Regions from separate parts of the Streptomyces sp. NPDC005374 genome, predicted to be linked through region 1. Evidence: riboswitches for the same ligand, from Rfam matches in the RefSeq annotation. Region 1 holds a riboswitch; the other holds the start of a gene.
The links. A riboswitch is a leader RNA that binds a small molecule or an ion and turns the genes downstream of it on or off. The one in region 1 is predicted to bind cyclic di-AMP.
Positions count from the first base shown of each region.

Region 2: it holds a riboswitch for cyclic di-AMP, as region 1 does, so the genes downstream of both, ACFYRX_RS37630 (transglycosylase family protein) here and ACFYRX_RS25820 (C40 family peptidase) in region 1, are expected to answer to the same signal.

Region 1 is NZ_JBIAKA010000010.1:147,421-151,208, reverse strand. It holds gene ACFYRX_RS25830 (ATP-dependent Clp protease proteolytic subunit) at 529-1,164, shown strand; gene ACFYRX_RS25825 (hypothetical protein) at 1,172-1,477, shown strand; cyclic di-AMP (ydaO/yuaA leader) riboswitch at 1,815-2,026, shown strand; gene ACFYRX_RS25820 (C40 family peptidase) at 2,030-2,503, shown strand; gene ACFYRX_RS25815 (DUF6328 family protein) at 2,598-3,200, shown strand; gene ACFYRX_RS25810 (ATP-binding protein) at 3,271-3,729, opposite strand.
Region 2 is NZ_JBIAKA010000019.1:94,838-98,625, forward strand. It holds gene ACFYRX_RS37620 (cytochrome P450) at 1-277, shown strand, start outside; gene ACFYRX_RS37625 (transglycosylase family protein) at 470-1,465, shown strand; cyclic di-AMP (ydaO/yuaA leader) riboswitch at 1,671-1,838, shown strand; gene ACFYRX_RS37630 (transglycosylase family protein) at 1,842-2,537, shown strand; gene eno (phosphopyruvate hydratase) at 2,840-3,788, shown strand, end outside.

The DNA of each region.
Region 1 (3,788 bases):
AAGAGACGGACCATAGACGGGCCGGCGTCCGCCGCCCAAGCTCCGCATCCCGCACCGGCGCTGGCCAGAACACACAGACGGTGTACCACCAGCAGACGAAGAATCCGCTGGTAGTCCGGCGCCGTCACCGGCATGGGGGTGGATGGTCTGCGGGAGGAAGCCGCGCGGTGTGCTGAAGGAGAGCTGGTCGAGGCCCTGGCTGTGTCCGCCGCCGGGCTCGACGATGCCGTCGTGGCGGGACGAGCACAGTGAAGAGCCGAGCCGCCCGCGCCCGTTGACGGACGCTCATACCGCGGCGAGCCGCGACAGTCTCGCAGATCTGGGCCGGCCGGGGAGGTCCCGGAGGTGAGGGCGACGGCACCCCCCGGTAAACAGTGACAGGAATGTGAGACCCGATCCCCCGAAGGAGCAAAAAAGCGCCTCTGCCCTGGGCATTTAACTTGATCACTAGAATCCGCCCCCATCATAACGTCACGTACGTCCTGTACATTTTCTACAGACGGCTCAGCCATGAGTGAGGGGTACTCCATGACCCGACCGACCGCCCGTTACGTCCTGCCCGAGTTCCACGAGCGCACGAGCTCCGGGCACAGGACGATGGATCCGTACTCGAAGCTGCTGGAGGAGCGGATCGTCTTCCTCGGGACGCGGATCGACGACACCTCGGCGAACGATCTGATGGCGCAGTTCATGTACCTCGAGTACCAGGACCCGGACCGGGACATCTCGCTGTACATCAACTCCCCCGGCGGCTCGTTCAGCGCGATGTCGGCGATCTACGACACGATGCAGTTCGTCAGTTGTGACGTGGAGACGACGTGCCTCGGGCAGGCCGGCTCCTCCGCGGCGGTGCTGCTGGCGGCGGGCACCCCGGGCAAGCGCTCCGTGCTGCCGGGCGCGCGGGTCGTGATCCACCAGCCGGCGCTGAACGAACCGGTGCAGGGGCAGGCAAGCGATCTGGCGATCCAGGCCGACGAACTGCTCCGTGCGCGGGCCCGCCTGGAGGAGATGCTGGTCCGGCACACCGGGCGCAGCGCCGAGCAGGTGAGCGCGGACATCGAGCGGGACAAGATCCTGGACGCGCGGGGCGCGCTGGACTACGGCCTCGCGGACGCGATCGTCCCGAGCCGCAAGACATCCCGCACCACGCCGGGCGCGAGGTGAGCCGCGGATGCTGCCGGATCTTCCACCGCTGCCCGCGCTCACGCGCGCCGAGGGCGAGCTGATCGACCGTTATCTCGACGTGGTCGATCTGCTGGGCCGGATCAACCCCGCCCGGCACGAGGACACCTACGGCGGACTGCGGGCGGCGCAGGCGCTGGTGAGCAGGGCGGCAGAGCTGCGTGACGCGCTCGCGCTGATGCACCGCCGGGGCGAGCGCGAGATGCACGCCGCGACGCTGGCGCGGGCCCTGCGGGTCCTGGACGGCGAGCGGCGCTCGGCCCGGGTCGTCGTGCCGCCCGACCCCGACAACTGACGCATCCGCAGCGCCCCGGGCGCCCCGCCGGTCTGACGGAGCGTCCGGAGCACGGTTGAAACGGACCAGAAGACGTACCCCCTGTTGGACGAGAGGCGGCTCCTCTTTCACGACCGTCAAGGCCGCGCAACACGCGTGGTGTGTGAGCACAATGAGGACTCTCTGTGCTGGTCCGGGGGCCCGCGGAGCCCTCGACACCCCTTCCGTCGTTCGGGTGTCCACCCGAACGAGTGAGTGGTGAGTAACGACACAAATCCCCGGTTCCGTTGGGTTTTTCGGACTTCTTTGCGTCAAGATCCCTGTCTGACGACAAGCCCCCGCCGCAGTGGCGGGGCGATCCGGGCGGACGCCGAGTCCTGCCGCCGCCCGGATGACCGGTCGACAGAGGTGCATCGGCAGGAGTGGAGGACCCAGGCACGACGGGTCGCCGGGACGGTCACGCCATGACCGGGCCGAGCAGCCCTTGGGGTGAAGCCGCGTCAGCGGCCGGGCAACTTTGTCAGCCCGAATCCGACAGGTCATCCTTCACAGGCGGCTGACGAAGGGTTGCGCATGTCTGCGCTCAATCGTGTTCCGTCGCTGATGGTCCGAGCCGGTACGGCTTCGGCACTGACACTTGCCGCTGTGGGCGGCTCTGTCGTGATCCCGGGCGTCGCCGCCGACGCCGCGGCCGCCACGCCGGCGACGAAGGCACTCAAGGTCGCGGCCTCCAAGAAGGGCTCGCCGTACAGGTACGGCGCCACGGGGCCGTCCCGCTTCGACTGCTCAGGGCTCACGCTGTACTCGTTCAAGAAGGCGGGCAAGAAGCTCCCGCGCACGGCGGCCCAGCAGTACAACAAGACCCGGCACATCTCCGCGGGCAGCCGCAAGGCCGGTGACCTCGTGTTCTTCCACTCGGGTTCGAACGTCTACCACGTCGGTCTCTACGCCGGGAAGGGGAAGATCTGGCACGCCCCCAAGACCGGGGACGTGGTGCGACTGCAGAAGATCTGGACGAAGAGCGTCTGGTACGGCCGGGTCAAGTAGCACCCCCGAGGGGGTGACGGCGCCCTGACCGGACGTCACCCCCTCGGGTCTCCCGGGACGCGTGACACGGGCCCGGATGGTTACCCGTACCGTCATGGCCGACCACCGCCCGTGCACCGCCCGCAACGAGACCCCGCTGGAGCGCGCCGACCGCAACTTCGGCGAGCTGCTCCAGGAACTGCGCGTCACCCAGACCGGGGTGCAGATCCTCTTCGCCTTCCTGCTGACCCTGGCCTTCACCCAGCGCTTCCCTTCGCTGGACTCCTTCCAGCGCGCCACCTACGTCACCACGCTGCTCCTCGCGGTCGTCGCGGCGGCGCTGTTCACCGCACCGGCGGCCCTGCACCGCTCGCTCTTCCAGCGGGGCGCCAAGGCCCGCATCGTGCAGGTCTCCTCCCGGCTCGCCACGGTCGGCATGGGCGTTCTGGTGCTCGCGTTCACCGGATCCGTCCTGCTCGTCGTGGACGTGACGACCGGCCGGACCGGCGGAGTGGCCGCGGGTACGGCGACCCTGCTGGTGTGCCTGGGCCTGTGGTGGCTGCTCCCCCGACTGGTGTGGCGGGCGGGCCGCGCCGAGGAGCACGTCACGCAGGAACCCCACGCGGCGCCTCGGCGGCCGCACCGCGAGCCGCTCAGGCCGCGCGCCACGGCTCGTCCGGGAGTTGCTCCCCGAGAACCGTCGGCGCGTCTGCGGTGACCCCGGGACGGCCCGGGCTCGGCCGCTGAAGGGGGCGTCCTGTCTCCGCGTTCCCGGCCTACGGAGTGGGTCACGGCTCCTGCTGCCCCGCGGCGGTGACCGGCTGTGCCGGTACCGACCACGGGAGTTCGATCGAAACGGTCTTGCCGCCTTCCCGGGTGGGCCTGACTCTCAGCTTGCCGCCGTACTCGGCCGCGAGCCAGCGGATGATCACCATTCCCCGCCCGTTGTCCTGCTGGACCGCGGCCGGGAGGCGCTTGGGGAAGCGGGGATGGCTGTCGGTGACCCCGATGCGCAGTTGTTCGTCACGGTCCAGCTCGATGTCCACCGTGAAGGTGGGTGACTGTCCGAAGGTGTGCTGTACGGCGTTGGTGGCGAGTTCGGAGACGATGAGCCGGACGGTCTCCGCGATGTCCGTGGCCGGTGGCAGCCCCCACTCCGCGAGCGCGCTCAGGACATAGGTGCGGGCCGCGGAGACCGAGGCGGGTTCGCTCGGCAGAGTGACGGATGCTTCCAGGTGGTCTGCCATGGCGACGTCGTCCCTTTCCCACGGAACCGTAGTCCGACACGGTGCGGATGGTTCGAGTA
Region 2 (3,788 bases), on a different contig from region 1:
GCTCGCCGCGGCGGACCGGGATCCTGAACGGTTCGCCGACCCCGATGTCCTCGATCTCTCCCGCCGTGACAATCAGCACCTCGGTTACGGCCACGGCATTCACTACTGCCTCGGTGCCCCGCTCGCCCGGCTGGAAGGACAGACCGCGCTCGCCACGCTCCTCACTCGCCTCCCCGACCTGCAACTCGCGGTGGATTCGGCCGATTTGCGCTGGCGTGGCGGGCTCATCATGCGTGGACTGCGCACTTTGCCCGTGGAGTTCACGCCCGTGCGGTAATCGACCAAGACGTCCGGCCTGACCCGGTGAAGAGCCGCTTAAACATGACACGCCCTCAAGTCTGTGATCTTCACGTGATCTACGCGGCATTAACTTGTGACAAGTGATCGAACCCCTATACGTTCACGGACCAGCGCGGTGCCCCTCGTGGAGCGCCGCGCGCGTTTCTGCTGTCTCGGGAAAGGTCCCCTCATGCTCTCCGGGAACGGTCGTCACCGTCGCCCCCGTCAGGCTCCGGCACTCCTCGTGGCGGCCGGCGTGACGGGATCCGCCATCGCGATCCCACTGCTCGGGGCGACCGGAGCCAGCGCCGCGACCGGCACCACCTGGGACCATGTCGCGGAGTGCGAGAGCGGCGGTTCCTGGAGTGCGAACGACGGCAACGGCTACTACGGCGGTCTGCAGATGTCCCAGCAGAACTGGGAGAAGTACGGCGGCCTCGCGTACGCCGAGACCGCGGACCAGGCCAGCCGCAACCAGCAGATAGCCGTGGCCGAGAAGCTCCTCGATGATCAGGGCATCGCCGCGTGGCCGACCTGCGGTCTGCTCGCCGGGCTCAGCAAGGACTCGAGCTCGGCCGACGTCGACACGGGTGTGGGCAGCGGGACACCCTCGGCCTCCGCGCCGGACTCGTCGCAATCGTCCGGTTCATCCGGTTCCTCGGACTCCTCCAACTCGTCGGGACCCGTGGATTCTTCCGGTCTGCTCGACGCGCTGGACGGGTCGACCGCGACGCCCTCGCCGTCGACCACTCCGTCCAGCGGTGACGACGATTCGAACAAGTCGGACAAGTCCGGCTCTTCTGGATCCGAGGGGTCCGAGGGCTCCGCCAAGGGGGACACGCAGTCTTCCGACAGCTCACCCGTGGTGAGCCCGGAAGAGGATGAAGCGGACAAGTCGTGGCAGCAGGGCGCCTCTTCGGCCCTCGTCGACGTCGGCGCCCTCGGCTCCGGCAAGCACCGCGGCGGCAGTGACGCCGAAGTCGCCACGAAGAGCGCGACCGCCGCCGGCGGCCGCCACGCGGCCCCCACCTACATCGTCCAGGAAGGCGACTCCCTCGCCTCCATCGCCGACTCCCTTGGCCTCGACGGCGGATGGCGCGCCCTCTACGCCGAGAACAAGGACCGCATCGGGTCCGACCCGAGCAACATCGTCGCCGGTCAGACGCTCGACACCGGGGCTGAATAGGACTGAAAAGTCCAGAAAAACAGCGGGAGTTCACGTCACACTTCGCACCTAATGTCCACTTTGGTGAAAGTGTGGGATGAGTCTCAGAAGCCCTGATCGTCTTTGAAATTCCGCCGAGCGCGTGTCTACGGTCGTGACCGCTCGGCAACCCGAGCCCCGTCTGTCGCAACGCCGAATCCTGCCAGCGGCCGAACGGGAACAGTCGTCGCGTCAAGCGCCGTAGGCAGGAGCGGGGGACCCAAGGTAAGTGCCGGACCCAGCAGTTCACGCTGGACCGGCTTGGGGTTAAGTCGCGCACCGGGAGGTGCGCGGCCGGGCAACTCAACCGGCCCGAACCCGACAGCTCACCTCGCAGGCGTCGGTGAGGGGATCCACCATGCTGTTTTCCGGACAGGGCAAGCACCGTCGTCCTTCCAAGGCCACCCGCGTCGCCGCCCTCGCCGGCGTCACCGGTGTCGCCATCGCCGCCCCGCTGATGGCGGCCGGCAGCGCCTCCGCCGCCACCGCCTCCGAGTGGGACACCGTCGCCCAGTGCGAGTCCGGCGGCAACTGGTCCATCAACACCGGCAACGGCTACTACGGCGGCCTGCAGTTCTCGGCCTCCACCTGGGCCGCGTACGGCGGCACGGCGTACGCCTCCACCGCCAACCAGGCCAGCAAGTCCCAGCAGATCGCCGTCGCCGAGAAGGTCCTGGCCTCGCAGGGCAAGGGTGCCTGGCCGAGCTGTGGTGTGGGCCTGTCCGGCGCCTCCTACAGCGGCGGCAGCAGCTCGTCCTCCTCCGGCAACTCCTCCTCCGGCTCCTCGAACACGAGCAGCCGTTCGACCGAGGAGCAGAGCGCCTCGCGTTCGACCGAGCGTCCGGCCGCCAAGAAGAAGACCGTCACCACCCCGACCGGCAAGAAGGTCAAGAAGGGTGACGGCGAGTACAAGGTCGTCAAGGGTGACACCCTCAGCTCGATCGCCGAGAAGCACAAGGTCAAGGGCGGCTGGCAGAAGGTGTTCAAGCTGAACAAGGACATCGTCACCGACGCCGACTTCATCTACCCGGGTCAGCAGCTGCACCTCAAGTAACAAGGGGTGCTCGTAGCTGAACCACAGCGCCCTCACATCCGTGTGCTTCAGAATGAAGGCCTCGTGAGGGTCCCCCCGTCCCCACGGGCTCCCCGCTCCGGTGCGTGTTCCCCCGTACGCACCGGGGCGGGGCTTTTTTCTGCCCAGTTTCCGGGACTGTCTTTGTTCAGTTCAGAAACAATTTACTCTCGGTTCTGTCCAGGGGGCGGTCCACGCGGTGGCTGATCCCCCGGAGCCGGTTAGGCTCGGTCTCGCAGAACCCACCGCGGTCCCGGCGGACCGTGTCACATCCCAAGAAGGAGATGCTCGTGCCGTCCATCGACGTCGTCGTAGCCCGGGAAATCCTGGACTCCCGAGGCAACCCCACGGTCGAGGTCGAGGTCGGCCTCGACGACGGCAGCACGGGTCGTGCCGCCGTTCCCTCCGGTGCCTCCACGGGTGCCTTCGAGGCCATCGAGCTGCGTGACGGTGACCCCAACCGCTACCTCGGCAAGGGTGTCGAGAAGGCCGTCCTCGCGGTCATCGAGCAGATCGGCCCGGAGCTCGTCGGCTACGACGCCACCGAGCAGCGCCTGATCGACCAGGCGATGTTCGACCTGGACGCCACCGACAACAAGGGTTCGCTCGGCGCCAACGCCATCCTCGGCGTCTCCCTCGCCGTCGCCCACGCCGCCTCCGAGGCCAGCGACCTCCCGCTCTTCCGCTACCTGGGCGGCCCGAACGCGCACCTGCTGCCCGTTCCGATGATGAACATCCTGAACGGCGGCTCGCACGCCGACTCCAACGTGGACATCCAGGAGTTCATGATCGCCCCGATCGGCGCGGAGTCCTTCTCCGAGGCGCTGCGCTGGGGTGCCGAGGTCTACCACACCCTCAAGAAGGTGCTGAAGACCAAGGGCCTGTCCACCGGCCTCGGCGACGAGGGCGGCTTCGCCCCGAACCTGGAGTCCAACCGCGCCGCCCTGGACCTCATCATCGAGGCCATCAAGCAGGCCGGTTACATCCCCGGTGAGCAGATCGGGCTCGCGCTCGACGTCGCCGCGTCCGAGTTCTACAAGGACGGCAAGTACGAGTTCGAGGGCAAGTCCCGCTCGGCCGCCGAGATGACCGAGTACTACGAGGAGCTCGTCTCCGCGTACCCGCTCGTCTCCATCGAGGACCCGCTGTACGAGGACGACTGGGCCGGCTGGAAGGTCATCACCGACAAGCTGGGCGACAAGGTCCAGATCGTCGGCGACGACCTCTTCGTCA